DNA from 3 places in the Sphingomonas brevis genome. Region 3 is predicted to be linked to each of the others. Evidence: predicted binding sites of a transcription regulator. Region 3 holds the regulator's gene; each other region holds the start of a gene.
The links. The regulator LexA, encoded in region 3, represses DNA repair genes until DNA is damaged. The targets are predictions, from matches to a motif close to GTTCCNCNCTTGTTCT.
Positions count from the first base shown of each region.

Region 1: LZ518_RS08590 (ribonucleoside-diphosphate reductase subunit alpha) is a predicted target of LexA. The motif match lies at 6,007-6,022, and genes of this name have one in related genera.
Region 2: LZ518_RS12065 (ImuA family protein) is a predicted target of LexA. The motif match lies at 2,356-2,371, and genes of this name have one in related genera.

Region 1 covers NZ_JAMGBB010000001.1:1,666,781-1,676,770, forward strand. The annotation lists gene LZ518_RS08545 (hypothetical protein) at 1-693, opposite strand, end outside; gene LZ518_RS08550 (helix-turn-helix domain-containing protein) at 724-1,113, opposite strand; gene LZ518_RS08555 (hypothetical protein) at 1,292-1,933, opposite strand; gene LZ518_RS08560 (CREC-EF hand family protein) at 2,320-2,826, shown strand; gene LZ518_RS08565 (helix-turn-helix domain-containing protein) at 2,852-3,058, opposite strand; gene LZ518_RS08570 (DUF2975 domain-containing protein) at 3,060-3,578, opposite strand; gene LZ518_RS08575 (DUF3617 domain-containing protein) at 3,748-4,308, shown strand; gene LZ518_RS08580 (VOC family protein) at 4,392-4,796, shown strand; gene LZ518_RS08585 (diacylglycerol/lipid kinase family protein) at 4,814-5,677, shown strand; gene LZ518_RS08590 (ribonucleoside-diphosphate reductase subunit alpha) at 6,061-7,938, shown strand; gene LZ518_RS08595 (hypothetical protein) at 8,033-8,263, shown strand; gene LZ518_RS08600 (hypothetical protein) at 8,263-8,544, shown strand; gene LZ518_RS08605 (hypothetical protein) at 8,544-8,888, shown strand; gene LZ518_RS08610 (ribonucleotide-diphosphate reductase subunit beta) at 8,892-9,947, shown strand; gene LZ518_RS08615 (hypothetical protein) at 9,955-9,990, shown strand, end outside.
Region 2 covers NZ_JAMGBB010000001.1:2,338,630-2,348,619, forward strand. The annotation lists gene LZ518_RS12055 (error-prone DNA polymerase) at 1-109, opposite strand, end outside; gene LZ518_RS12060 (Y-family DNA polymerase) at 106-1,635, opposite strand; gene LZ518_RS12065 (ImuA family protein) at 1,562-2,302, opposite strand; gene LZ518_RS12070 (hypothetical protein) at 2,613-2,762, opposite strand; gene LZ518_RS12075 (rhodanese-like domain-containing protein) at 2,862-3,299, opposite strand; gene LZ518_RS12080 (phosphatase PAP2 family protein) at 3,423-3,956, opposite strand; gene LZ518_RS12085 (hypothetical protein) at 4,228-4,581, shown strand; gene LZ518_RS12090 (acetate/propionate family kinase) at 4,594-5,769, opposite strand; gene LZ518_RS12095 (phosphate acetyltransferase) at 5,784-6,752, opposite strand; gene ppk2 (polyphosphate kinase 2) at 6,903-7,781, shown strand; gene LZ518_RS12105 (SulP family inorganic anion transporter) at 7,806-9,545, shown strand; gene LZ518_RS12110 (L-serine ammonia-lyase) at 9,782-9,990, shown strand, end outside.
Region 3 covers NZ_JAMGBB010000001.1:512,938-522,927, forward strand. The annotation lists gene LZ518_RS02755 (citrate synthase) at 1-601, opposite strand, end outside; gene gltX (glutamate--tRNA ligase) at 618-2,039, opposite strand; gene LZ518_RS02765 (ComEC/Rec2 family competence protein) at 2,133-4,199, shown strand; gene LZ518_RS02770 (VOC family protein) at 4,200-4,544, opposite strand; gene lexA (transcriptional repressor LexA) at 4,671-5,321, opposite strand; gene LZ518_RS02780 (anthranilate synthase component II) at 5,377-5,961, opposite strand; gene LZ518_RS02785 (peptidylprolyl isomerase) at 5,975-7,912, opposite strand; gene tpiA (triose-phosphate isomerase) at 7,994-8,746, shown strand; gene secG (preprotein translocase subunit SecG) at 8,809-9,153, shown strand; gene pyrG (CTP synthase) at 9,223-9,990, shown strand, end outside.

The DNA.
Region 1 (9,990 bases), 1.2 Mb from region 3:
CGTAACTGACGCATAGCCTTCCTGCCTGATGTCGTTGGCTGCAAGGCGGCCCGTCAAATCAAGGCGCAAGGTGTGGGTGCTGTTGAAGGCGCCGGGAGCGGACAGCCGAACCCCCGACCAGGCGTAGCGGCTGTAGACTCCGCCAAGCTTCGCCTTCTGGGCAGCCATGACCGACTTCAGCTCCGCCGCATTCACCTGCGACAGTGGGATGAGATAATCTTCGAGCTTGAACGTCGCCGCGTCCCCGCCTGCCACGGTGATATCGACCGGTTGCGGATCGCCGAACGTCCCGCTGCTGACATCCATCTGGACGCTGACCAGTTTCCGCGGATCCTTGGGATCCTGATATTCGACCGTGCAGATCGTCATCATGCCCTCCGGCTCCCGGGCATTGCTGTCGATGTCTTTGCCGGCGCTGAAGAATGACGTGATCTCCGAAACCTTGGTGTCCGCGCCAAGCTGCTCCGCCGCCGCGCGGAAGCAAACATCCGGGCCCGCGGCCAGCGAAAGCTCCCTTTCACCGACAACGCTACTGACCTGCGAGCCCGCCGAGCCTTCCTCGGCAGCACCGGCGGCAAGGTCGGGCTTGTCGGACAAATTCCCCGACGCGGCCTTGCTCCGATCGCAGGCGGAAAGGCCGAGGGAAAATATGGCAGTCATGCAGAGCATCACTGGCTGCAGCTTCAAATTCATTGGCAGTGGTTCCTTCAACTCAACAAGATTTCAAACCGCCGGAATCGCGTCGGCGGCGATCTCGGACATTCCAAACCCGTCGAGGCAGGACGTCATGAGCGCCTCGCCGCGGCTGGTCAGCTTGACGAAAATGCGATTGGTGCCGCGCCCGCCCGGAGTAAGCTCGACCATTCCGCGATCCTTAAGCGTATGGACCCAGCGCAGCGCGGTACTGAAGGTGGCATTGGTCGAACGGGTGAGCTCGGTCACGGTTGGCGACGGCAATGCCCTGCCGGCATAGAGGATCAGCAATATCTCCCAGGACGGTTCCTTGTTGAGGCCGCCCGGCAAGACTTCCGCTCTCCATCGGCGCAGCTGGACCAGCTGCGACGCCAATCTTGTCGGGCGATCCCGGCGATCGGGTTGAGCCATGATGTTCATTACTTTGCTGGAACGTAATCGGCGCTCAGCGGTCAACATGCCGGACCGACGAACGGCGCGATGACGCGACGAATTGCGCGTTCGGTTCAGGACTGATCGCTCGCCCGCAACGAAAAGGGCGTGACCGCTTTTGGCGGCCACGCCCTCCTCACACTCGCTGATCGGTTACGATTGCTGGTTAGTCGATCGGCGAGAAGCCGCAGGGGAAGCGGCGGTTGAGCTCTTCGGCACGCCGGATCTCGACCAGGCTCAGCGTGGCCGGCTTGGCCTGGATTGCACCAGCCTTCACCTGGACCGCGGCAGCCTTGGCGACGGTGGCGGGCTTGAGGCCGTTCATCAGGCGGATGCTCTTGGGAGCGACCGCGACCGTGGCGGGCTTCAGGCCGTTCATCAGGCGGATGCTCTTCGGGGCAACCGCGATCGTGGCGGGCTTGAGGCCGTTCATCAGACGGATGCTCTTCGGAGCGACCGCGACCGTGGCCGGCTTGAGGCCGTTCATCAGGCGGATGCTCTTCGGAGCGACCGCGACGGTGGTGGGCTTGAGGCCGTTCATCAGGCGGATGCTCTTCGGGGCGACCGCGACGGTGGCGGGCTTCAGGCCGTTCATCAGGCGGATGCTCTTCGGGGCGACCGCGACGGTGGCGGGCTTGAGGCCGTTGCCGGTGATCACGGCCCTGGTGCTAGCGATCGCTTGCGCGACCGACTTGGCAGCAAATTTGAGCGCCGGCGCGGCCGGCTTGGCCGCCGGGGCGACCGTGGCATGAGCGCCGGTCGAGACCAGCAACGCGCACAGAAGCAAAGATTTGCCGAGCTTAATCATTGAATTTTCCTCCGTGGCCACGTCGGCCAGCCACTATTGGTCGCCGCGTGAACAGGAAGGCGAATGACTCTCCTGGTGAGCAAAATGGATATGGATTGAGGGAAAGCGGCCTATGTTGCGGTGATTGGTGATTGGATGCGCCGAATGGCGAAATAGTGCGACGAACCGCAACCACTTGGCCTTCCGGAATCCCATAGCGGACGCCGCCGATGCCGGCGCATCGCCAGGCCGAGTCGGATCGCTTCCCGCATCGTTGCCGCACTTGCATGACGCCGCGATTCATGCGGCCATGGGCGCTCGGTTGCCTGACCGTTTTGGGTCTGCCCTTGCCTTGAAATTCGCGCCTGTCGGATTAGTCTTCGGACCAATTGAGCGGGAGGATGACCATGTCACGAACGACCTGGGTCACGATTGCCCTGTTCGGCGCAATGTCCGCCGGCACGGCGCACAGCCAGCAAAAAGCGGCAGTTGCGCCGGCACCTGCTCCGGCCGTCCAGCAGCCGATCGCCCGGGCTCAGTTCATCCGAGAGATGGACACCGAATTCAACAAGATCGACGCGGACAAGAATCGGCAATTGTCTCGCATCGAAATCGATCAATTCCAGAAGCTGCAGGCCATAGCCCAGGCCCAGTCGCGCAACCGCTCCCTGTTTGCCCAGTTGGATGCGGACCGCAACGGCCAGCTCAGCCAGGCGGAATTTGCCAAGCTTACCCCGCCACCGCCGACCGCCGGCGCCCAGCAAATGCTGACCCGCATGGATTCAAACCGGGATAACCAGGTCAGCCAGATTGAATATCGCGCGTCCACGCTGGTCAATTTCGATCGGCTCGATGCCGACAAGGACGGTTATGTCTCACCTGCCGAGATGAAGGCCGGGGGAATCGGCCGATAGGGTCGGCCGGCCCTGATCGCTCAAGCTAGTCGGATTGGAATTCGAGCAGGTCGCCGGGCTGGCACTGAAGCACGGCGCAGATCGCCTCGAGAGTGGAGAAGCGGATCGCACGCGCCTTGCCGGTCTTGAGGATCGACAGGTTGGCAAGCGTGATGTCGATCCGCTCGGCAAGCTCGGTCAGCGTCATCCGCCGGTCGTGAAGCAGATCGTCGAGCTTGACGGCGATCGCCATGTCAAACTGTCCCTTCCAGATCCTCACGCATCAGCGTGCCTTCGGCGAAGACCCGGGCCAGCACAAAGGTCAGGATGATCGCCAGCCAGCTGTTGATCGAGAATCCGGCGTCGAGGTGAAATGGATGCTCGGGCGTCGAGATGATCTTGCCGATACCGCCGATGGTTATGCTGATCAGTTGCATTGCCACCAGCAGCCAGGCGATCGCATGCAGCCGGTATGCATTGGCCGCCACGAACGGATCGCCGGCGCGGACCGTTTCAACCATTGCCAGCAGCCGCTTCAGGATCATGTAGCTTAGCGGGACCGCGGCTACCCCGAGTGCCGCGATGCCGCGCATCGCCCACATCACGGTTGCGGCATCCGACATGCCGGCCACGCCCAATGCGCGCATCGTCCAGGGCTGATTGATGAAGGTGAAGGCGAGCAGGCCCAGCACGCACGCCCCGAACAGCCAGTTGAGGACGATCAGGATGCGCAGGAAGACATAGGCGACAGGCAGGGCTGACGAGCGGCTCATTACGGTAACTCCCGAATCACTTATTGATAAACGATAAGTTATTTATCGTTTTTCAGCAAGTCTGGTTTGCACGCGCTGGTTCGGCGACGATTGCAATGAGGCCCAACTGCCATATGCTGCACGGCCGAGGCCCGGCGCCTGTCCGGCGTGGCCAACAGGGGGAAATGGCATGAAGCGCTTGATCCTGGCTTTGCCTTTATTCTGTCTCGCGGCGTGCGGTTCCGATCCCGAGGTCAAGGCCGACAATGCCAAGCCCTCCGAGGTTGCCGCCAAGATGCGCGACGCCGCCGGCAAGGGCAGCTTCGTTCGCCCCGGCCAGTGGGAGCAGACCGTCAGCCTGCTCAAGATCGAGGCGCCGGGAATGCCGCCGGAAGCCAGGGAATATATGCAGCGAGCGATGGGCACGGCGCAGGTGCACAATGTCTGCCTGAGCAAGGAGCAGGCCGAAAATCCGCGCGAGGATTTCTTCACCGGGGCCGACAAGAATTGCACTTACGAGCATTTCAACTGGGGCGACGGCAAGATCGACCTCAAGCTGATCTGCAAGCATGAACAGGCGGTCACTACCATGGCGATGGCCGGCACCTATTCGCCGGACAATTATGTGCTGACCATGACCAGCACCAACAATGCCGCGACCGAGTCCGGCGACATGGTGATGACGATGAAGGTCGAGGCGAAGCGGGTCGGCGAGTGCAAAGGCGGCGATACGCCGGTCGCCGCCAACTAGGCTTCACAAGGCCAATTCGCCGACTTGCCAGCCCAATCGTTCCTGCTATGTTCCGTCTCTAACTGACGAAGGGAGCGACTCGCATGATCGGTTACGTCACCTTGGGCAGCGACAATATGCCTCGCGCGCGGGCTTTCTACGACGAGCTGCTGGGCAGCACGATCGGCGCCAAGCGGATCATGGAATTCGGCGACGAGACGGGAGGCTTCACCATGTGGGGCACGGGTTTCGACAAGCCGGGGCTGGCCGTCACCACCCCCAACAACAAGGAGCCGGCGGTGGCCGGCAACGGCAACATGACTGCGATCGCGATGAACAGCCGCGACAAGGTCGACCAGATCTACGGCAAGGCGCTGGAACTGGGCGGGACATGCGAAGGCCCTCCCGGCGTGCGCGGCGATGAAGGGCCACAGGCCTTCTACGGCGCCTATTTCCGCGATCCCGATGGAAATAAGCTGGCGGCCTTTTGCATCGGACCGGCCGCATAGGAGTTTCCGCTTCCTGAATGGAAGCGTCCGTCATCCTGAATCGCAACAGATGCGGCCTCGACGAGGTCGCGGCGGCCCTGCGCGCGGCCGGTATTGAGGCGAAGGTCGACGCGGTCGACGGCGACCTGATCGCGGACCGCGTCGAGGCCGCCGTCAAGGCCGGGAGCAAGCTGATCATCGTCGGCGGCGGCGACGGCAGCGTCAGCAGCGCGGCCCAGGCGGTGGCCGGGACGGATGCCACGCTCGGCATCCTGCCGCTGGGGACCCTCAATCATCTGGCGCGCGACCTCGGCATTCCATTCGATCTGGCCAAGTCGGTCGACGTAATTGCCGGCGGGCAAGCGCGTGCGATCGACGTCGCCGAGGTCAATGGCCGCATCTTCGTCAACAATGCCGCGATCGGCCTCTATCCGCTGATGGTGATGGACCGCGAGCTTCAGCAGCAGCGGCTTGGCCGGTCGAAGCGGCTGGCGATGCTGGTCGCCTCATTGAGGACGCTCACCCGGTTTCATCACCAAAGGCTGCGGATCGGCGCCGATGGCGGCGAAGCCCGGATCGATACCCCGCTGCTGTTCGTGGGCAATAATGATTATCAGCTGGCGCTTCCCGCCGCCGGCCAGCGCGACCGGCTCGATGACGGGCAATTATGCGTGATGGTGATGCGCAAGAAGGGCGTTCCCGGATTCCTCGCCGCGGTCATGCGCGCGCTGCTTGGCATTCCGCGGCCCGACGACATGGTACGCCTCGACACTGTCTCCAGCCTTGCCGTCGATAGCGCCCGCTCGGCGGTCACCGTGGCGCTGGATGGCGAAACGCTGGCGATCAAGCCGCCGCTCATATTCCGGATCCGGCCAGGCGCGCTGAAGGTGATCGCGCCGTAAGGCCGATCGTTTCGCGGATGGACCGTTAACCGAGCGATCCGTGGCTCACCGCAACGGGTCTCCCAATGTTCGTGACTCAAAGGTCACAGCCCCTCTCTGGGGGCTCATAAATTTTCACATCGCATTAATTTATATCTTGCGTCCCAGCCCCGTTTAGACACAATATCTGGTTTCAACGTTGGGGGGTTACTCAATCTATTGTGGTTGGGACGGAAGATGACTATCTTCCGTATGCGCCCGCTCGTGCCCTGTGGATATCGGGGAAACGGGCCACGAAAAACCCCCGCGGCGCTTGAAAATGGAGTAGGTTCGGGGCCATGGCACCGAGTCGAACAGAAGTAGAACAAGCCGTCATCGAACGGCCGCAGGAACGGGGAAGTACGATGGATTTTGCAACCACGAGCGAAGTAAGCTCCGACGACGTCTCGCACGCCGAGACCAAGCGCGACAGCAAGACCGTCGATGCCAAGAAGTTCGACGTCGCCACCGATTCGGAGCGTGATTCGCGGCTGACCGAGTTCGGCAAGGAAACGCTGCGCGACCGCTATTTGCTGCCCGGCGAATCCTACCAGGACCTGTTCGCCCGCGTCGCCGCCGCTTACTCGGACGACGCCGGCCATGCGCAACGCGTCTACGATTATATTTCCAAGCTGTGGTTCATGCCGGCGACGCCCGTGCTGTCGAACGGCGGCACCGGCCGCGGCCTCCCGATCAGCTGCTACCTGAACAGCGTCGACGACAGCTTGCGGGCGATCACCGATATCTGGAATGAGAATGTGTGGCTGGCCTCCAAGGGCGGTGGCATCGGCACCTATTGGGGCAATGTCCGGGGGATCGGTGAGTCGGTCGGCCTCAACGGCAAGACCAGCGGCATCATTCCCTTCGTCCGGGTGATGGACAGCCTGACGCTCGCCATTTCGCAGGGCTCCCTGCGGCGCGGTTCGGCCGCCTGCTACCTCGACATTTCGCACCCGGAGATCGAGGAGTTCCTCGAGATCCGCAAACCGTCGGGCGACTTCAACCGCAAGGCGCTGAACCTGCACCATGGCGTGCTGGTCACCGACGAATTCATGGAAGCCGTCCGCGACGGAAGCGAGTTCATGCTCCGCAGCCCACGCGACGGAAGCGAGCGCGGCAAGGTCGACGCCCGCTCGCTGTTCCAGAAGCTGGTCGAGACCCGGCTTGCGACCGGCGAGCCCTACATCATCTTCATCGACCAGGTGAACCGGTCGATGCCCAAGCATCACCGGGACCTCGGCCTCAAGGTTTCGACCTCCAACCTCTGCAGCGAGATCACGCTTCCGACCGGCCGCGACCATCTGGGCGCCGATCGCACCGCGGTCTGCTGCCTCTCGTCCCTCAATCTCGAAACCTGGGATGAATGGAACGGCGACAAGCAGTTCATCGAGGATGTGATGCGCTTCCTCGACAATGTCCTTTCCGACTATATCGCCCGCGCGCCGGACGAGATGGCCCGCGCCAAATATAGCGCCGAGCGCGAGCGCAGCGTCGGTCTCGGCGTGATGGGCTTCCACAGCTTCCTCCAGGCGCGCGCCCTGCCGTTCGAAGGCGCCATGGCCAAGTCGTGGAACATGCGCATCTTCAAGCATATCCGCGCCCAGGTCGACGAAGCGTCGATGATGCTGGCGCAGGAGCGCGGCCCCTGCCCCGACGCGGCCGACATGGGCGTGATGGAGCGGTTCAGCTGCAAGATGGCGATCGCGCCGACCGCGTCGATCTCGATCATCGCCGGCGGCACTTCGGCCTGCATCGAGCCGATCCCGGCCAACATCTACACCCACAAGACGCTGTCCGGCAGTTTCTCGATCAAGAACCCGTACCTTGAGAAGCTCCTCACCGAAAAGTCGAAGAATGCCGAAACGGTGTGGAGCTCGATCCTCGAGCGGGGCGGCTCGGTCCAGCACCTCGACTTCCTCACGACCGAGGAAAAGGACGTCTACAAGACATCGTTCGAGATCGACCAGCGCTGGCTGCTCGAGCTTGCCGCCGACCGCACGCCCTACATCGACCAGGCGCAGTCGCTGAACCTGTTCATCGCCGCCGACAGCGACAAGTGGGACCTGATGATGCTCCACTTCCGCGCGTGGGAGCTGGGCATCAAGTCGCTCTATTACCTCCGTTCCAAGTCGGTGCAGCGCGCCGGTTTCGCCGGCGGCGTCGAGGCCGACAACACGACCGACCTCAAGGAAATCCAGCTCGCGTCGAGCACGGATTACGACGAGTGTTTGGCGTGTCAGTGATGGTTCGTCTTGTCGCCCCAGCGAAGGCTGGGGCCCATGTCCTCGACGGCATGGATGCCAGCCTTCGCTGGCATGACGGAAAAGGATTCAACCAATGACCACGATGCAGATCGTCGAGCTGGCCGCCGCGGCGGCCCTCGTCCTGCTGTCGGTGGTGGTCTATCGCCGCAAGGGCGCGGAGGGCCAGGGCGGCTATGGCAACCAGGGCTCGGTGATCGTCCTGTTCATCGCCATCCTCCTCGCCGTCCACGGGCTCGGCCTGCTCGAATATCGGCCGTCGCAGGCAGAGATTGACCATGCCGCCGAGCAGGGAGGCAGCCAGTGATGAGCAGCACAATGAAGCGGATCGCACTCATTCTCGCCGCGTCGCTGGCGCTTTCCGCCTGCGTCGCGACCGTGACGCAGAGCACGGTCCAACCCGAGGCGCCCGGCTTCCTGCTGGGCGTGTGGCACGGCTTCGCCTTCCCGGTGACCTTCATCCTTTCGCTCTTCGTCGGCGACATCGCCATCTATGCCGTCCCCAACAACGGCCATTTCTACGATTTCGGCTATTTCGTCGGCATCTGCTTCCTGGGTGTCGGCGCGCGGAGCTCGAGGCGGCGGTGATGGCCTATCGCGACACCGACACCGGCTTCCTGCCGCTCGACCAGCATGAGCGCCCGCCGACCATGTTCGAATGGGTCGTCGCGGCCTTCGCCGTGCTGGTCGCGGTAGTGATGGTCCTGTCGGCCATCGCCGGCGAATCCGCCCCCGTGTGGCTGCGGCAGCTGCGCCTGTGGCCGATCGCCTTCGTCGAGCTGGCGGTGGCCTGGACCATGTGGCTCCGCGCCAATTCCAAGCGGCCCGAAGACAGCTATTCGCCGAGCAGCCTCAAGCTGCTGGCCCTCACCCTATCCCTGCTCGGTGTGGCGACGCTCGCCATCGCCACCAACCTGTTCAAAGGAGCGTAACCGATGCCACTGCTCGAAGCCCGCAAGCAGTATAAACCGTTCGAATACCCCTGGGCGTTCGATTTCTGGAAGCGCCAGCAGCAGATCCACTGGATGCCGGAGGAAGTCCCGCTGGGCGAGGATTGCCGCGACTGGGCGCAGAAGCTGACCGAGGGCGAGCGCAACCTGCTGACTCAAATCTTCCGCTTCTTCACCCAGGCCGATGTCGAAGTGCAGGATTGCTACCACGACAAGTACGGCCGCGTGTTCAAGCCGACCGAGATCAAGATGATGCTGGCCGCCTTCTCCAACATGGAGACGGTGCACATCGCCGCTTATTCGCACCTGCTCGACACGATCGGCATGCCCGAAAGCGAATATGGCATGTTCCTTCAGTATAAGGAGATGAAGGACAAGCACGACTATCTGGCGACCTTCGGCGTCGACAGCGACGAGGACATCGCCCGCACGCTGGCCATGTTCGGCGGCTTCACCGAAGGGCTGCAGCTGTTCGCCAGCTTCGCCATGCTGATGAACTTCCCGCGCTTCAACAAGATGAAGGGCATGGGGCAGATCGTCAGCTGGTCGGTCCGCGACGAGAGCCTGCATTGCGAAGGCATCACCCGCCTGTTCCACGCCTTCGTCAAGGAACGCGACTGCCTGACCAATGCGGTGCGCGACGACATCATCGACTGCTGCCAGAAGACGGTTCGGCTGGAGGATGCGTTCGTCGACCTGGCGTTCGAGTTCGGGCCTGTCGAGGGCATGACCGCCAAGGAGATCAAGAAGTATATCCGCTACATCGCCGACTGGCGGCTGGGGCAGCTGGGCTTCAAGCCGATCTATATGGTCGACGAGCACCCCCTCCCCTGGCTCGCGCCGTTGCTGAACGGCGTCGAACACGCCAACTTCTTCGAAACCCGCGCGACCGAATATTCGAAGGCCGCGACCCGGGGCACGTGGAACGACGTGTGGGACAATTTCGACCGGCGCCAGAAGGCCAAAGCGGCGAACGACGCACCGGCCGGCGAAGGCGACGGCGAGGATATGTTCGCGAGAGCTGGAGTGGCGGCGGAGTAGAGGGGCAGTGGCAACCCTGACGGACGGCATCAAGGATCTCGTT
Region 2 (9,990 bases), 1.8 Mb from region 3:
CGATGCCTTTCATGTTCAGCTCCAACGCCCGGCCGACCATGTCCGCCGGATGCGAAGCGCCGCGCAGGAAGGAATAGTTGGTCGCGGCGACGAGCTCGGCGAAACTCATGCGAACAGGCCGTGCAGATACCATTGCGGCTGAGGCTTTTCGTCGAACAAGCCATGGCGGAAGACCCAGAAGCGGCGGCCGCGCGCATCTTCGACCCGGTAATAGTCACGGGTCAGGCCGGCCTTGTCGACTGCGCCGTCCTTGCGCTTCCACCATTCGGACGCGATCCGCTCCGGCCCCTCGAATCGCTTGATGAAGTGATCCTTGCGGCGCCAGCGGAAGCGTCGCGGCGGGCCGTCGGGCACTAAAGCCATAACCTCGATCGGCTGCGGCGGATCGAACAAGTGAAGCGGGCGCAGCGGCGGTTCGCCGGGCGCCGGCTGGGGCCAGGAAGCACTGGGCTCGCCGATCTCGACCGCCGGCAAAGCGAGCTGCATCTGCTCGGGAATGTGGGTGTCGCGGGCGACGAACCGCTGGACCCGGCCACGTCCCAGGCGAGTAGCGATCTGGTCGATCAGGGCCGCGACCTTGGCTTCCTTCGCCGCGCCGCCTTCCAGGCTTAGCTGGGTGAGGGCCAGCGGTTCGGTGGCCGGTACCGCCAGGCGGATGAGATCGAAGCCGAAACCGGGATCGATCGGGTCATTAAGGCCTTCGATCCGCTCATTCATCAGCCGGATGATCAGTGCCGGATCGCGGTTCGGCTGGCTGGTTTCGACGACAAGCAGGCGGACCAGCCCGTCGCTGCGAAAGAAGAAGGCCTCGAATCGCCGTCCACCCTCGTGCCTTTGCTCCAACTGCCAACCGATTTCGGCGGCCAGCTCGCCCAACACGGCAATCGCATATTCGGTGCGCGCCACCGGCTCGGCGAAGCGCCGTTCGGCAAGGATCGGAGCGAGGGGAATGCGCGGCTCGATCGGCCTGGCGGCCTCCCCAAGCATTTCCCGCAACGCGGTAACCGCCTCGGCTCCAAAGCGGGCAGCGATGGCGCTCATTGGTCGCCTGGCCAATTCGCCGACCGTTTTGAGCCCGGCGCGAAGCAGGCCTTGCGTCGTGTCCGGTGCCAGCTCCAGCGCCGCCACCGGCAACCGCCGAATCGCCGCCGCCTCATCCTTGGCGGGAACGGCCTGATATCTTGCCAGGGCATGGGCCGCCCTGGGCGTATCGGCGAACGCCAGCCGTACCGTCATTCGAAGCGTCGCCATGCGGGCCTCGACATCGGTTGCCAGCCCTTTCTCGCCGCCAAGCAAATGGCTGCAGCCGGTGACATCGAGGATCAGCCCGTAGGGAGGGTCCAGTGCGACCATCGGCGTATAGCGGATGCAGCCATCGGCCAGCCGTTCGAGCCAGGCGCGATCAGCCGCTTCGTCCTGCTCGACCGCTTCCAGCAGCGGCACCCGCGCCCGCGCATCGGCCAGCGCCATGCCCTGTTCCAGCCCCAGCGATCGCGCCGCCTGATCGACTGCCGCCAGGCGCAGCGCTCCCTTCACCTTGCGGGCGAAGGCAAGCGGGACTTCAGGCGCTAAGCCGCAATTCGGCTGACGCCGCAGCCGGTCGGCCGGCAGGAAGGGAAAACACAGCGCCAACATGCGCCGGCTCTCGGAAGATGATTTGGTCACGATCCCACTCCAGGCGCCAGCGCATGCCCGAAGGCCCGGCGCGACGGCGCAGCAATTCGATTTCGAACATCGGCGGCCCGGGCGCATTGGCCTCCAACGGGCGTGACGGCGCCGCACCGACCGACCAGCGCGTGTCGGCCGCACTGGGCAGCGGTTCCGCTTCCAGCCGCAGCATGAACAGGGTCACCCCCGATTGCTCGGTGGCCAGCGCCAGCCGCCGGCTGACGGTTAGATCGAGCTCGGGGCATTTGCCCCAACATTCAACCACCAACGCCTTAAGGCCGGAACATCGCGCCGCATCGGCCGCGCTTTTGAGCAGCCCTTTAGTGTCCGGAGCGATTCCCAGCACCAGCGCATCCGGCTCGCCGCCCAATTCGATGAGGCCGGGAGAATGGATAAAGCCGCCATGCCGCTCGGCCTTGTCGCTGCGCAGCCAGAAGATCGGCGTTTGGCGGCCTCCGGTCCTGAGTGCGAGCATCGCCGCGAAGCCAGCGGCGCTCGGTCCATCCGCGGCCTCGGCTGCAAACAGCTCATGCACTCGGCCCCGCGCCAAACCGCCATCCAGCGCGGCGTCGAGCGCCATATGACCGGTCGCCACCCGCCGGTCGGCGGACAGCAGCCTGCCTCCGGCAATCAAGGCCAGATTCCGCCTGATCACAGCAAGAGAATCAACCGACTCGCGCATCATATGTTCCTGATTTGTTCTCAGGTGCGCTTCGGCCTGCGAAGAGTCAAGCGGATGGATTTGCGAGGATGCGGTAGCCGACGCGCGCGAGACGCCCCGTCATTCGCAAGCCGATCGACCTCGAGGAACTGATGCCCAGGATTGCCTGACGCTTGAACCGGAAAATGGCGCCTTCAACTCAGACATGGAAGCCGGTCTCCATGTCCCCGATGGCTTTCTCGACATGACGTGACCGCCTGCCACCTTTTGCCGACAGTCGAGCTTAGTCCCGCCGCTGGTCCTTACGCCTATTTTCCTTCCGCCGGTCACCCTCGGCCGGGATATGACGTGCATCGCCGCCCTTCCGCCTGTCGTCACTCCTGCGGTCTTCGCCATTGCGGCGGTCAGGCGCTTCCTTGCCAACTTCAGCCATGGGTCTCCCCTCCCGTTGGACCGAGTATTTGGAGAAAGCGCTGCTGCTATTTAAGTGTCAAGCTATAGACCGCTTTCCATCCATTGGGGACATTGGCGTTCAATATATGACCTCGGCCAATTGGGTGGCATTGGCGCTGCCGAAGCCAGTTTCCAGTTTGAATCCTTCGTCGATCCATCCGGTAATGCCGCCGGCCATGACCTTTACCGGAAGACCGAGCCGGGCGAGCCTGAGCGCACCTCTGGCTGCGCCATTGCAATGCGGGCCCGCGCAGTAAGTGACGAACAGCGTGCCTTCGGGCCATTCGCGCATCCTCGATCCGATGATCTTGCCATGCGGCAGGTTGATCGCACCCGGCACATGTCCTGCGGCAAAGAGTGCGGGGCCACGTACGTCCAGCAGCACGAAACCAGGTGAGCCCGAGGAAAGCGCGTCATGAACATCCCAGCAATCGGTCTCGAACGTAAACTCTGCCTCGAAGTGGGCCTGCGCGACTTGGGGAGGAGCGGCGCGTACGGCCGTGACGGAATTGGACAACGACGATCTCCTTCAAATTGTGTCGCGGGGCCTAATCGCCGGTCGCAGCCAAGGCTAATCAATCTGCCAGCGGGTCCGATAAGCGATATTTATCCGTGCGCGGCTACAAGCGTCGGCCCTTCGCTAAAAGCGCATCGCCATGGTGACTCCACCTCCATGGGCGTCTCCCCACGGGAGCCATTGCACCCCTTCATCCTTCGGGCTGGTCAATAGAAAGCCCGCGGCTTCGCCGATTGCGGCGCCCACTATCACATCATGTACGAAATGCTTGTCGGCCTTGACGCGGGCTACTCCGACGAATGCGGCGACTGCGTGGGCGGGGAGGCCGATTTCCCAGCCGTAACGCTTTTGCAGCGTTGCCGCCGCCGCAAAGCTTGAAGACGTGTGGCCGGATGGAAAGCTTTTGTCGTCGCTTTCGTCAGGACGCTCTTCGTGGACAATGTGCTTCAGGCTGAAGGTGACGGCATAGGAAGCGCCAAGCGAGAAGGCAGCCTGTTTAGTGCCCTGCCAGTCGCCCTGAACAGTTGGAAGGCCGAGCGCCGTCAGGACAAGCGCATCGCGGCCGATGTCGCTGGCAGTTCCCCAGCCCTTGTCGCTTGCTTGGGCGGGAGAGGCCAGGAGCAATGCTGCGCCGATTGAAATAACCAGGCGGGACATCTGCTACACATACACCATTGCCGAGCAGTTGCGGAGGACCATGTTGCGACGCTTCGGGATGGCATTTCGCCATGCGCAAACGGTCAAATCTCCTTTCACCCGATGACCGCAATGGGTGACAAGCGGACGCTATTGAACCGCGTCCAGGAGCTCCGGTGAAATCCCAATATCGGGCGTCCGCGATCGATCCTAGGCCGACGGGATTACGGCCAAGCGAACCATATCTAGCCCGCGGCCAAGTTCGCGATGCATTCCTCCCGAGAGAGAAGCGATGGCTCACGCCCAAAGCCCGAACCGGGAATTCGCCGTAGGACCGATCGAGCGTGGCAGCGCAACCTTCAGCATCGAGGAGCTGGAGACCGGCTTAAGGACGCTTGGCCGGCGCGATGGCGATCTTAAGGATTTCTGGGATCAGAACATCGATGCGTTCAGGCAAACGATCCTGTTCGCGATCCACGAAACGTCCGAGGCGCTCCTGTCGCCAAACATTGCGCTTCAGTCGCGGGTTGAACTCGAGGGCCAGCTGGAGATGCTGGCCCAATATCTCAAACTAGCCGTTCAATATTCGGCGCAGCCCCCAGCCAATCCGGCCGGCCGTACAGGCGTCGCCCGCCGGCTCCATTGACGCATCGACTCTTCAGAGGTTGAGCAAGGTGGAGGTGTGCCGCGCAATGACGCGTTCCTCGTCGGTCGGAATCACCCATAAAGGAATTTGTGACGAGGCCGCATCGATGCGCCCTTCGGCCCTCGCATTGGCGTCCTCGTCCAGCTTTGCGCCCAGCCAACCGCATCCGTCGACGACTTCCGCGCGTGTCCTCGCGTCGCGCTGACCGATACCGCCGGTGAAGACCAGCCCGTCCAGTCCGCCAAGGGCCGCCGCAAGCGAGCCGATTTCCCGGACAATCCGGTAGATGAAGAGATCGATGGCCTCACGCGCCCGCGGATCGTCCGAAGCACGGAGCGTGCGCATGTCCGACGATATCCCGGAAACGCCGCCGAGCCCGGACTCCTTGTAGATCAGCTTTTCCAGGCCGCGCGCGTCCAGGCCTTTCTCGTCCATCAGGTAGATGAGCACGCCCGGATCGATGCTGCCGCAGCGAGTGCCCATCATCAGGCCTTCGACGGCCGTAAACCCCATCGTCGTCGCGACGCTCTTCCCCGCCTTCATCGCGCAAAGGCTGGCGCCATTGCCGAGGTGGGCGACGATGACCCGGCCCGCGGCCAGGTCCGGAGCGATTTCCTTCAGGCGCCCGCGAACGAATTCATAGGATAGGCCGTGGAAGCCGTACCGGCGAATTCCGGATTCCGTCAGTTCGCGGGGCAGGGCGAACTGCTGGGCCAGCGCAGGCTGCGAGCGGTGAAAGGCCGTATCGAAGCAGGCCACCTGGGGAATATGAGGCGCGGCCACGGCAATTGATTCAATCGCCACCAGATTATGCGGCTGGTGAAGCGGTGCCAGCGGGCAGAGTGTTTTGAGCGCGTCGACAACTTCCTTGGTGACAATCACCGGGGCGGTGAATTGAGTGCCACCGTGGACAACGCGGTGCCCGACACCTGCTACCGCCTTGCCGCCGAGCAGGCTGATCGCAGTTTCGAGGATCGTCCGCGTCGCTGTTCGGTGATCGAGCTCATTCGCCTTCCATTCGTTTTCGAGCACCGTCTCGCCATCGGAATCCTTGACGGTCAGGCGAGGAGCAACGCCGATCTGCTCGACTTGTCCGCCAAAGAGCAATTCGTGGTCGGAGGAATGGCGGAACAAGGCGAACTTGATGCTCGACGAGCCCGCATTCATTACGGCGATGCATTCGGCCATTGTTGCGGCTCCGCTTATTGAATGGCTGCGGAGGCGTCGGCCCGCCGCGCCGCGACAATCAACTGGGCAACCGCGCAGGATGCCAGACGCGCGGTCTCCTCATCTGCCCGGCTGGTCAGGATGATCGGCACCTTGGCGCCGAGGACAATGCCGGCGGCATCCGCGTCGGCCAGGAATGACAGGCTCTTGGCAAGCATATTGCCGGCTTCGAGGTCGGGAACCACGAGCACATTGGCCCGGCCGGCGACCGGCGACTTGATCTTCTTGATCGCCGCGGCCTCGGGGCTGATGGCATTATCCAGCGCCAGCGGCCCATCGAGAAGCGCGCCGGTGATTTGTCCGCGATCGGCCATCTTGCATAGCGCCGCCGCTTCCAGGGTCGATGGAACGTCGGGATTGACGCTTTCCATGGCGCTCAGGATCGCGACCCGCACCTCCTTCGCCCCCAGGGCTTTGGCGAGGTCGATCGCATTTTGGGTGATGTCGACTTTGCCTTTGAGGTCGGGCGCGATGTTGACGGCGGCGTCGGTGATAATCAGCGGCTGGTCGTGATCCGGCACGTCCATCACGAAGCAATGGCTGATGCGCCGGGACGTTCGAAGACCGGTGTCCCGCTTCACCACCGCGCCCATCAGCTCATCGGTATGAAGGCTGCCCTTCATCAGCGCCTCGGCGCGGCCTTCGCGGACAAGCTCGACCGCTTTGGCGGCCGAGTCCTGGCTATACTCGGCATCGACGATCTCGAACTTGCCGATGTCGATCCCATGTTCCGCCGCGACTTCGCGTATGCGCTTCTCGGGGCCGACGAGGATCGGTTCAATGAGTCTCAGCTTGGCGGCCGCGACGACGCTTTCCAGCGACACCTGGTCGCAGGGGTGAGCGACGGCGACCTTCAGTGGCGCTTGCTGCTGCGCCCTTTCGACCAGCCGATGAAATTTTTCGTGATTGTTCCGGCTGACGACCTCCGCTTCCAGCAGCGACATCAGCATTCTCCTCGAAATGGAGGCGGCCAGAACGGCACCCCGCTGTGATCGGCGTTACCTAACGCAACCACCCATCGCGATCAGGGCATCCCCTGATATCTCTACAGGTGAACGCGTGATTGAATGCTCGCGCCGTCCACGGAGGTGCTCATGAACATCCACAAATCTGTCCAGGTTCATGGGAAGGCGCCGCCCAAGCCAGAAAGGGCCGGCACGAAGGAGCAGCCATCCCCAAAGGATCGCGAGAGCTTGAAGCTGTCGCGCAAGGACTATGAGAAGGCGCTCGAAAAGCTCCAGGTCCAGCTATGCTATTTGCAGGACTGGGTCCGCGAAACCGGCGCACGTATTGTCATCCTGTGCGAGGGCCGCGACACGGCCGGCAAGGGCGGATTGATCAAGCGGCTTACCGAGCGAGTCAGTCCGCGGACATTCAGGGTGGTGGCTCTCAGCGCGCCAAACGGCAACGAGCGGCAGAAGCTGTTCCTGCAACGCTATGTCGAGCATTTGCCGGCTGCCGGCGAAGTCGTGATCTTCGATCGCAGTTGGTACAATCGCGCGGGCGTGGAACGCGTCATGGGCTACACCAGCGAAAAGGACATTGAGAAATTTCTCGAGAATGTGCCCAAGTTTGAGCGCTGGCTGGTCGAATCGGGAGTGATACTGATCAAGCTTTGGCTTGAGGTCGGGATGAAGGAGCAGGACCGTCGGTTCCGCCAGCGAATCAAGGATCCGCTGAGGCAGTGGAAGCTCAGCCCGATGGACGTCAAATCCTATTCGCGCTGGTACGATTATTCGCGCGCTCGCGATGCAATGTTCGAAGCAACGAGCCATTCGGCGGCGCCTTGGTACGTGGTCCAAAGCGATGACAAGAAACGGGCGCGGCTAAATGGCATCAAGCACATCCTGTCCCTGATCCCCTACAAGAAGATCAAGCGGTCCAAGATCCACCTGCCCAAGCGATCGAACAAGAACCGGTACGACGATAAGCTGAACCTTCATAAGGTGAAGCTGGTTCGGGAAGTCTACTGACCGTCCCACTTGTCAGGGTGCAATGTGCAACCGCCCATCTCCATAGACCAGGCCGCACTTAACCCGCCCGGCTGGGCCAAGTGGGTCCCCGGTCTCCAGATGTTGCGCGATTATCAGGTCAATTGGCTCGGCAACGACATCGTTGCCGGAATTGTCCTCTCGACCATGTTGGTGCCCGTCGGAATCGCCTATGCGGTCGCGTCCGGAGTCCCCGCGATCAACGGGCTTTACGCCACGATTATTCCGCTGATCGTCTACGCTCTGTTTGGGCCGAGCCGCATCCTGGTGCTTGGCCCGGACTCTTCGCTGGCGCCTATCATCCTTGGGGTCGTGCTGCCGCTTTCGCTGGGCGATCCAGGCCGCGCGATCATGATCTCGAGCGCCATGGCGATCGTTGCCGGCGGTGTCTGCATCGTTGCCGGCCTCGCCCGTCTTGGCTTCATTACCGAGCTGCTCTCGAAGCCGATCCGCTACGGCTACATGAATGGCATCGCTCTCGCTGTGCTGATCAGCCAGTTGCCCAAGCTATTCGGATTTTCGATCGAGAGCACAGGTCCACTTCGCGACTTGTGGGCCATTGGCGAGGCGATCGTTGCCGGCAAGGCTAATTGGCCTGGTACGGCGTTGGGGGGCGGGACCCTCTTGGTGATCCTGGTGCTGAAAGCGCACAAGAGAATGGGCGCTATCCTGGTGGCGGTCATCGCGGCGACCTTCATCGCCGGCTGGTTCGACCTGTCCGAGAAATTTGGGGTCAAGGTACTTGGGCCGGTGCCGCAAGGCCTTCCCGGCTTTTCGATTCCTTGGCTCCAGCCCAGCGACATTCTCCCCATCCTGATGGGCGGCTTCGCTGTGGCAATCGTCGCATTTGCCGACACGAGCGTGTTGTCGCGAACCTACGCGATAAAGACCGGCACCCGGGTCGACCCCAATCAGGAAATGGTCGGCCTCGGCGCGGCCAATCTTGCCGCAGGATTTTTCCAGGGCTTCCCGATCAGCAGCAGCTCATCGCGTACTCCGGTCGCTGAATCAGCCGGCGCCAAGACCCAGCTGACAGGTTTGGTTGGCGCGCTCGTCGTGGCGCTGGTGATCGTTGTCGCGCCCATGCTGTTCAAGGACCTGCCCAATTCGGCGCTTGCCGCGGTGGTCATCGCGGCGGCCATTGGCCTGTTCGAATTTGGCGATCTTGTCCGCATCTTTCGTATTCAGAATTGGGAGTTCTGGCTGTCAATCGTGTGCACGGCGGGGGTCGCGGTCTTCGGCGCCATCACCGGAATTGGTATCGCGATCGTGCTGGCCGTCATCGAATTTCTTTGGGACGGCTGGCGACCGCATTGGGCGGTGCTTGGCAAGCCCAAAGACGTCGATGGTTATCACGACATGACGCGCTATCCCGATGCCCAGAGGATAGCGGGCCTGCTGTTGTTCCGTTGGGACGCGCCACTGTTTTTTGCCAATGCCGAGCTGTTCAACCAGCGCATCCAGGATGCGATTGCGGCATCGCCGACGCCAGTCAGGCGGGTCGTCGTCGCGGCGGCACCGATCACCAGCATTGACGTGACGTCCGCGGACTCGCTGGCCGATCTGGACGAAATGCTGAAAGCAGACCAGGTCGACCTCTGGTTCGCCGAGCTTAAAGACCCCGTGAAGGACAAGCTGAAACGGTTCGGCCTGTTTGGCCTGCTCGGTGAGGATCGTTTTGCGCCAACGGTCGAGTCCGCGGTCGGCCGCTATCTGCGGGACTACAACATCCAGGCCGGCGCTTAGAAAGCTGGACTGGGCTCGCCGATAACGTTGCGACGCGGCGATGACGGTCCCAGGCTTCCTGCTTTGGGGACCTCCATTAGGGTGCGATCAGCATTTCGCCGAAGCCCTATCGGGGTTGGCCCTGATACCGATTCTCCGCCGTAAATCCTTAGTTCGCCTCGACGGGGTATTGGGGCGCGAACCGGCACGATCTGTGCTTGGCGATCGTCGCGTCTCCCCATCTGGGAGGATTTGACATGGACAATCAAGCGTTTGACCAGGACGCCGTGGCGCTTCCCGAGCTGGATTTGTCAGAGCCGCCAACGGGATCGGACCGGCGCACTTTCATGGTGCGGAGCGCTATGGCGGCCGCAATTGCCGCGCTGGGTGGGCAGGTCAATCCATTGTTCGCGCAGGAGCCCGCCGAACCCCCACTGCAGGGGAAGGAAAATCCCAACCTGCAGGT
Region 3 (9,990 bases):
TGCGAAGGAAGTTGCCGGTGTAGCTGAGGCTGTTGTCCGGATAGAGGAACGGCTGGCCGATCGAATATTTGAACGCCATCGCGGCGATCGTCGGCATCTTGGCGATCAGCCGATGGGAGGCGATCAGCCGCTGCTGCGGATCGGTGATGTCGGTGCTGTCGTGATAGAAGGCGCTGAGCGCCCCGACCACGCCGCACATGATCGCCATCGGGTGGGCGTCTCGGCGAAACCCGCGATAGAATGTCGCCAGCTGCTCGTGCAGCATGGTGTGGCGGCTGATGGTATAGTCGAACTCTTCCAGCTCTTTCTTCTTCGGCAGGTCGCCGTGGAGCAGCAGATAGGCAACCTCCATGAAGCTCGAATGCTCGGCAAGCTGGTCGATCGGATAGCCGCGATGGAGCAGGATGCCCTGGTCGCCGTCGATGTAGGTGATCGCGCTTTGGCAGCTTGCGGTCGAGGTGAAGCCGGGGTCGTAAGTGAATTTGTCGATCTGGCCGTAAAGCTTGCGGATATCGATCACGTCAGGGCCGACTGATCCTTCCAGAAGGGGATAAGGAAAATCGCCGCCTTCGGTGGTGAGTGTGACGGTCTTTGCGGTCATGAGGTCGGCTCCGGCTTTAATTCGGCTTTGGCATTTGGTCGGCAATGCGCCCGAGGCTCTCGTCTTTGCCAAGCAGGACAAGGACGTCGAAAATCCCCGGCGAGGTTGTCTTGCCCGTCAATGCCGCCCTTAGCGGCTGGGCGAGTTTGCCTAGCTTAAGTGAGTTGCGTTCCGCAACCTCCCGCACTGCAGCATCCAGCGGATCGTGCTCCCATTGCGGCGTTGCAGCAAGCGCCGCGTGTGCAAGTGCGAGATGGGCGCGGCCTTCGTCATTGAGGAGGGCCGCGGCCTTTTCGTCCATCGCGAGCGGCCGCTGCGCGAAGAGGAATTCCGCGCCGTCGGCGAGTTCGTTCAGATTATGCGCGCGGGCTTTCAACTCCGGCATAGCGCGGACGAGCAGCTGAAGTTCCTCGTAGCTCAGCCCGAGTTTGCGCGAAGCAAGGGTCGCAAGGCGCGTGTCGTCGGCCTCGCGGAGGTAATGACCGTTGAGATTTTCGAGTTTCTTGAGGTCGAACCGCGACGGACTTTTGCCGACATGGTCGACGTCGAACCACTCGATTGCCTGGTCGCGGCTGATGATCTCGTGATCGCCATGACCCCAGCCAAGGCGGAGGAGGTAATTGAACAGCGCCTCCGGAAGGATGCCGAGCTCGTCGCGATAGGCATCGACGCCAAGCGCGCCATGCCGCTTCGACAATTTGGCGCCGTCAAAACCGTGGATCAGCGGAACATGGGCGTAGGTCGGCACGGGCCAGCCCATCGCCTTGATGATCGCCAGCTGGCGAAACGCGTTGTTCAAATGGTCGTCGCCGCGAATGACGTGAGTCACACCCATGTCGAAATCGTCGACGACCACGGCAAGCATATAGGTCGGGGTTCCATCCGATCGCAGCAGGATGAAATCGTCGATCTCGGCATTGGCCACGGTAACGCGACCCTGGACCAGGTCGTCGATGACCGTCTCGCCATCCTGGGGGGCCTTGATGCGGATGACATAGGGGTCGCCCTCCGGCCAATCGGTGCGATCCCGCCACGGGCTGCTGATCTTGAAGGGCTTGCGCTCGGCCTGGGCCTTCTCGCGCGCCGCCGCCAGCTCGTCCTGCGTCATGTAGCAACGATAGGCGGCACCCATATCGAGCAGCTGGTGCGCGACCTCGGCGTGGCGCTGTTCGAACTGCGACTGGAAATAGGGTTCGCCGTCTCCATCGATTCCCAGCCAGTCGAGCCCGTCCAGGATCGCGTCGATCGCTTCCTTCGTCGAGCGAACCTTGTCGGTATCCTCGATCCGAAGCAGATATTTGCCGCCGTGGTGGCGGGCGAACAGCCAATTGAATAGCGCGGTGCGGGCGCCGCCGATGTGCAAATAGCCGGTGGGCGAGGGCGCAAAGCGGGTTACGACAGGCTGTCCCACTTGGGCGATTTTGCCGCTTGCGCTCAACCGATCTTTCCTCTTGTCTGCTGGGGCCGAATGGACTGGACGAGCGCCCCTATCACAGAGGACGCGCCGCTGGAACCGGCGCATCGACGCTTTTTGCCTGCGGCATTTTCGGCAGTTTTCGCGGCGGTTGAAGCCTTTCTCGAGCATGAGCGGGCGCAGGTGCCACCGTGGTTCACGGCCGCGTTCGGCGCCGGGATCGCCGCCTGGCTATGGATTCCGGACAGGAGCGGCTGGAGCGCGGCGATTTTGCTCGGCCTCGGCCTGGCCGCGGTGGGGGCTGCGATCGGCACCAGGCGCATTGGCGGGGCCTTGCAGTTCGGCGGATTGGCGTTCGCCGCCGGCTGCACCCTGATCTGGTGGCGAAGCGAGCATGTCGCAGCGCCTCGGCTCGATCGGCCCCGGGTCGCGGCGTTCGAAGCGAGGGTCGACAGATATGAAATGCGTGCCGCCAAGGGCGACGTTCGCCTTACCCTTGTTACCGCCACGCAGGGGCTGCCGCGGTTGGTACGCATTTCGGTTCCTGACGAGGATGTCGCGATCGGCCTAGGCATTGGCGCCAGGATCCGTGTCAGGGCGCGGCTGCAGCCTCCGCCGCCGATGGCGTTGCCGGGCAGCCATGATTTCGCGCGCGACCTCTGGTTTCAGGGTATCGGCGCGGTCGGCCGCGCAATTGGCCCGGTGGAGGTTATCGAGCCCTCTCCAGGCGGTGGCCTCGACGCGCTGCGCGAACGGCTCGGCCGCCATATCCGCGGGCAATTGCGGGACAGGGCCGGCGGCATCGCCACCGCGCTGGCGACCGGAGACCAGTCCGCGGTCGGTGACGAAGATGCCGAAGCGATGCGCCGCTCCGGCCTTGCCCATCTCCTCTCTGTCAGCGGCCTGCACATTGCCGCAGTGATCAGCGCGGCAATGTTGCTGACGCTCAAACTGCTGGCGCTCAGCGAGCGGTTGGCGCTGCGCTTCAACCTCGTGCTGGTCGCAGCGGGAGCGGGAGCGCTGGCGGGCCTGGGCTACACGCTGCTGACCGGGATGCAGGTGCCAACCGTAAGGGCGTGCATCGCGGCGCTGCTGGTACTCGGCGGAATCGCGCTGGGCCGCGATGCGATCAGCCTGAGGCTGGTCGCGGTCGGGGCGTTGGCGGTGCTGCTGATCCGGCCCGAGGCGCTGGCCGGCGCGAGCTTCCAGATGAGCTTCGCCGCCGTCACTTCGATCATTGCGCTGCATCATTGGGAACCGGTTCGGAAAATGTTTGGGCCGCGCGATGAAAGCCGGTTCTCGAGGATATTGCGCGGCGCCGTCGGCCTGTTGCTGACCGGGCTGGTGGTCGAGCTCGCGCTAATCCCGTTCGCGCTTCATCATTTCCATCGCGCAGGCCTCTACGGCGTGGCGGCCAATCTCATCGCAATCCCGCTCACCACCTTCGTCGTCATGCCTTTGGAAGCGCTGGCGCTGATCCTGGACCCGCTTGGCCTAAGCGCGCCCATTTGGACGGCCACCGGATGGTCGATCGATGCCATGCTGGTCCTGGCTCATCGGGTGGGCGAGGCCGAGGGGGCGGTCGCGATGCTGCCAACCATGCCGAGCTGGGCGTTCGCCTTGATGATTGGAGGCGGGCTATGGCTGACCCTATGGAGCGGTCCCGTCCGGAGATGGGGCCTTTTGCCGTTTGCGATGGGCGCGCTCGGCGCTGCCATGGCGCCGGTTCCGGACATATTGATTACCGGCGATGGCCGGCACCTGGCCTTGATCCGCGACGATGGAGTGCCCGTCCTGCTCCGCAGCCGGACCGGCGATTTTGTCCGTGACCTGATGAGCGAGGCGTCGGCCTATGACGGCGACCCGCTTTCCCTTGAGGAACAGGGTTTCGCCCGCTGCAGCCGCGATGCATGCGTCGCCGACATTGTGCGGCACGGTACGGTTTGGCGCTTGCTCGCAACCCGCGGCCGCGACCGGATCGACTGGGCGGAGCTTACCAAGGCTTGCGCGGATGCCGACATCGTCGTTGCCGATCGCCGCTTGCCGCGAGGATGCTCACCGCGCTGGCTCAAGCTCGACCGCCAATCTCTGGAGAAGAATGGTGGCGTCGTAGTTTTTCTCGACGGCAGCCCGCGCGTTTCCACGGTTGCCGAAAGGGTCGCGCGTCATCCTTGGAGGAGTTGATCAGGCCTCTTGCCACACAGCCAATTCGCTGCCGGATGGGTCGATGAAATGGAATCGCCGGCCGCCGGGGAAGGAAAAGATCGCCTTGGCGATGATCCCGCCCGACTTCATCACCGCGTCGAATGCCGCTTCGAGATCGTCAACCCGGATCACCGGGAGCGGCGCTGCCAGCGCCTCCGACGGCTGTCCGTTCAATCCCAGGTCGACATCGCCGCTGCTTGTCGCGGCATAGTCGGGACCATAGTCGGTGAACTTCCAGCCGAACGCCTTGGCGTAAAAGCCGCGCGTCAGCTCATGCGCCGTGACGCTGGGGAGTTCGACATAGTCGATGCGGGGTGAGGGCATGTCCATTCCTAACCGTTCGTCCTGAGCGAGAGATAGACCCAGAACTCCGTCATCCCCATGCGCGCCCTTCGACTACAGCCCTTCGGGCTTCCGCTCAGGACGAACGGAGGGGTTGGTAAGTCAAACTCAGTAGCGCCGGATCAGGCCGGACAGGCGTCCCTGAATGGTCACCCTGCTTTCGTCATAGCGCTGCGGTTCATAGGAACGATTGGCGGGATCGAGGCGGATCATCTGGCCTTCGCGACGATAGGTTTTGAGCGTCGCTTCCTCATTGTCGATAAGCGCGACGACGATCTCTCCGTCACGGGCGCTGTCGACCTTGCGAATGAGGGCGAAGTCCCCGTCGAGAATTCCTTCGTCGACCATGGAGTCGCCCGACACCTCCAGCGCATAATGCTCGCCCGGCCCAAGCAAGGCAGCAGGGACAGCGAAGCCCTCATTGCCTTGCAATGCCTCGATCGGCGTACCGGCGGCGATCCGGCCGTGCAGCGGAATTTCGATCGTGTCGTTGGCCGCAGTGGGCACGACCGGCCGGGCCTGAGCAACTGGCGCAGGGGCCGCGACCTCGGGCATCTTCACCACCTCCAGCGCCCGGGCTCGATTGGGCAGGCGGCGGATGAACTGCCGTTCCTCAAGCGCCGAGATGAGCCGGTGCACGCCTGACTTGGATTTCAGGTCCAACGCCTCGCGCATCTCGTCGAAACTTGGCGAAACGCCGGTTGCGGACAGCCGCTGGTGAATGAAGTTCAGCAACTCGTGCTGCTTGGCGGTGAGCATCGGACCCCTCCGTGCGGAACGAACAGAGAACGTGTAGGCAACAAAAAGTCCGGCGTCAAGCAGTAACGAAGCAGGCGGTTAGGAATGCGTTGAGCAATGGCCGACCCTGTTCCGAGGCAACGCTTTCGGGGTGGAATTGAATGCCGTGAACCGGCGCGTCGGCATGCCGCATCGCCATTACCGTCCCATCGTCGCTCCAGGCATTGGGCAAAAGCGGAGGTCTTGGATCGGTTACCGCCAGCGAATGATAGCGGGTGGCGGCGAAGGGCGAGGGGATTCCGGCAAAAAGTCCGCTGCCGTCGTGGCGCACCTGGGCGATCTTGCCATGGACCGGATGGGTCCGCCCGACGGCAGAGCCGCAGGCAACCGCAATCGCCTGGTGGCCAAGGCAGACGCCAAGCAGCGATCTCCGCCGTTCGATGCACGCCTTGGCCAGTGAAACTGATATTCCGGCGTCTTCGGGCTTGCCGGGGCCAGGCGAGATCAGGATGCCGTCAGCGCCAGAACCAATCGCTTCGGCAACTGTCAACGCGTCGTTGCGCTTGACCGCCACCTCGGCGCCAAGAGCGGCAAGATAGTCGACCAGCATGTAAGTGAAGCTGTCGAAGTTATCGACCACCAGGATCCGCGGAGCGGTCACTGGCCGCCTCAGCTCATTGTTCGGCGCCGGAATAGCGCTGCTTGGCGGCCGCGATCGCCTCATCGTTGCGCTTGACCCCTTGCTCGATCTTCATCGCCGCCAGCAGCTGCTGGCCGAGCTCATCGGAGACCGCGCCCTCGAACTCGCGCTGAGTTCTGACGATCAGGCCAGGCGCGGAAAAGGCGTTGCCGGGCACAATCTTGTTGGTTTTGACAATGAAGAAGCCACGGTCGCGCGGGTCGGCAACCATGCGGCTTTTTCCCTGGGTCAGGGAAAACAGCATTTTGAGCGGCGCGGCGGCATCGGCATTGGCTTCCGAGATCTGGATGCGCCGCGCTACAACCGGCTCGACCGGGGGAAGTGCCACACCGGCTTCGGCGATAGCTTTTTCCATCGGTTCGCCGCGCGCTACCTTGGCCGCGATCTGGGAAGCGACCGCCTGGGCCCGGTCCATCGCCTTGCGGCGGATCCAGTCGGCGCGGACCTGATCCTTTATTTCCGCCAGCGGGGCAGGCGCGGCTTCGATGACCCGGTCGACCGCGACAATCACATAGCCGCCGTCATTTGCCAGCGTGACAACTTCCGGGTCGTCGTCGACCGCCATCGCAAAGCCGGCCTTTAGCGCGGGTTGAAGCTCCGCCGGGAATTTGTAGGCGGCGTCGCCGCGCGCAGCCCCGCCGGCATTGATCGCAGGAGTGGTAACGACCGGCAGCTTCGCAGCGCCAACCGCCTCGGCGAAGCTGGCCCCATCGTCGATCCTGTCCTCGACCTTGGTCACCGCGTCGGTCAATGACTCCTTGCGCTTGCTCGTCGCGAGCAGCGCGGCGATCTCATCATGCGCCTGGGCCAGGCTCTTGCCGGTCGCATTGCGAATGTCTTCGATCTTGATCACGTGCCAGCCGAGGTCCGACCGGACCGGTCCGACAATCGCGCCCTTGGCGGCGGCGAAGGCGGAATTGGCGATTGCCGCTCCGCCAAGGGTCGAGAATTGGGCGCGGGTCTGCGGGCCGACAGCCACATCGGCAGCGGATAATCCTGCCGGGGCGGCGGCGGCGGCGAAGCTGCCACCGGCCTTCGCCCGCGCCGCGATGCCGTCGGCCTGCTGCTTGTCCTGGACCACGGCCTGGCTCAACACGCGGGTTTCGCTGCCGGCATAATTCGCCTGGTTGGCCTTGTAATAGGCGGCGATCTCGGCCTCGCTCGGGGCAGCTCCAGCTACCGTTTCGGGGCTGATCGTGGCCAGCCGCAAGATTCGCTGCTCCGCAACCATGTAGCGCGGACGATTCTGGGTGTAGAAGGACTGAAGATCTCCATCGGACGGGTTGAGGCCTCCGCGGAAAATATCGGCCGGCACCACCGACATCTGGCCCTCGCGCTGCTCGAGCAGCATTGCCGCATAGGGCCGGGCAACCCCTACCGGGACTTTGGCCTCGACTGCGGCGGGCGCCAGAATCAGCCGCTGGGTTATCGCCACCTGAATCAGGCGGCGGACGTCGGCATCGGTGAGCTGTTCCTGCGCCAGAAAGGCATTGTAGGCCTGCTCATTGAATTTGCCGTCGAGCCCCTTGGTCTGCGGCAGGGCGGCGATTTCGCCGTCGACCAGTCGCTTGGACATGACGAAACCATGATCTTCGCCAAAAGCGATCAGCGCGTGCTCGTTGACCAGTGCCTCGAGAATTTGGTCGAATTGCTTGGCGAGCGTCGCATAGCTCGCTTCCGGATTTTGCTGCCGTGCGTCGGCGAGTGCACGCTTCATCGCACTATCCAGGTCGCGCTCGCTGACCGGCTCGCCACCGATCTTGACCAGCGTCCCCTTGCTCATCCCGAAATTGCCGGAAAAGACGCTGCGGATGTCCTGCATCGCAAAGCCGGCCAGGATCATCAGCAGGATCAGGACCATCAGTCCGGTACCGACCGCGGATTTGGACAGGCGGCGGAAGAATGAAAGCATGGGATCTCTTGGCTTTGAAAAAGGTTCGCGCCGCTTTAGGGGCCGCATCTAACAACGGCAAGCGGGCTGAAGGGGAGATTTATGGCACGGCGAAAGCTGGTCGCGGGAAATTGGAAGATGCATGGCCTCGCGGCTGATCTCGGCGAAATTTCCGCCGTTTCGATTGCCGCGGAGACGGCCGGCGCCGATGTCGCGCTGTGCCTTCCGGCAACCCTGATCGAGCGCGCCGTGCGGGCAGCGCCAGGCTTTGCAATCGGCGGCCAGGATGTGCACCAGTCGGACAAGGGCGCGCATACCGGCTGTGTGTCGGCGGCCATGCTGATCGATGCCGGCGCCAGCTTGACCATCGTCGGCCATAGCGAGCGGCGCGAGGCGCAGGGCGAAAGCGACGCCGACGTTAAAGCCAAGGCAGAATCGGCGCTGCTCGCCGGGCTGTCGGTGATCCTGTGCGTCGGCGAAAGCGATGCAGTCCGCGAAGCGGGCGATGCCGTCTCGACGGTGTCGTCCCAGCTCGATTCTTCCCTGCCTCGCGGTGACGTTGCTTCGGCCGGCGTCCCGGACCGTCTGGCCGTGGCCTATGAGCCGATCTGGGCAATCGGTACCGGCAAGGTGCCGTCGATCGCGGACATCGGCGAAATGCATGCCGCGCTGCGGGAACGGCTGAAGGCCGCCTATGGAGAAGCAGGGGAAGGCGTGCGGATTCTCTATGGGGGATCGGTCAAGGCCACGAACGCCGCCGAAATCTTCGGCGTCGATGACGTTGATGGAGCGCTGGTCGGCGGGGCGAGCCTCAAGACAAGCGACTTCCTGCCGATCGTCGAAGCAGCGCGTTGAACAATCCAGGATCCGCCGCTATCTGGCGGTCCGAATTTCCTTTTTTCGGTTAGGCCTTTTCAATGTTCACCTTCCTGCTGGTCGTCCAGACCCTGGTCGCGGCGGCGCTTGTCGCAGTCATTCTCATGCAGCGTTCGGAAGGCGGCGGCCTTGGTGTCAGCAGTTCCTCGGCCGGCCTCATGACCGCCCGCGGGGCGGCGGATTTCCTGACCCGCGCCACGGCGATCCTGGGCGGCCTGTTCATCACCATCTCCATCGTGCTGGCTGCGATTGCCGGCGTCAGCCGCGAATCGACCGCCGTCGACACCAGCCTGGTGAAGCAGCAGCCGGTGCAGCAGGCTCCGATTGCTCCCACGGCGCCCCCGGCCGGCAACGAGACTACGCCTGCCGTCCCGCTCGCTCAGTAGCGCTTTTTCAACTTTATTTGACTCGGGCGCTTGCCACGAATGGCAAAGCGCCCGTAAGGCCCGACTCCCATGGCGCGGTATGTCTTTATCACCGGCGGCGTGGTTTCCTCGCTTGGCAAAGGTCTTCTCGCAGCGTCCCTCGGGGCGTTGTTGCAGGCGCGCGGCTATTCCGTGCGCATCAGGAAATTCGACCCCTATCTGAACGTCGATCCCGGTACGATGTCGCCCTATCAGCATGGCGAAGTCTATGTGACCGACGACGGGGCGGAGACCGACCTCGACCTTGGACATTATGAGCGCTTCACCGGCGTTTCGGCGCATCAGTCGGACAACATCACGTCGGGCCGCATCTACCGGGACATCATCGCTCGGGAGCGGCGCGGCGACTATCTCGGGGCGACCGTCCAGGTCGTTCCGCACGTCACCAACGCCATCAAGGAATTCGCCCAGGCCGACATCGAGGGCCTCGATTTCGTCATCTGCGAGATCGGCGGAACTGTCGGCGATATCGAAAGCCTGCCGTTCGTCGAGGCGATCCGCCAGCTGAAGAACGACCTTGGGCGTGGCCAAAGCTGCTTCGTCCACACTACGCTGGTCCCCTATATCGCGGCGGCGGGAGAGCTGAAGACCAAGCCGACCCAGCACAGCGTCCGCGAATTGACGAGCTACGGCATCCAGCCCGACGTCCTCCTGTGCCGCGCCGACCGGCCGATCCCCGAGAGCGACCGCGCCAAGATCGCCCTGTTCTGCAACGTTCCCCAGGAAGCGGTGATCCAGGCGCTGGACGCCCGTTCGATCTACGACGTGCCGCTGCAATATCATGCCGAAGGCCTCGAT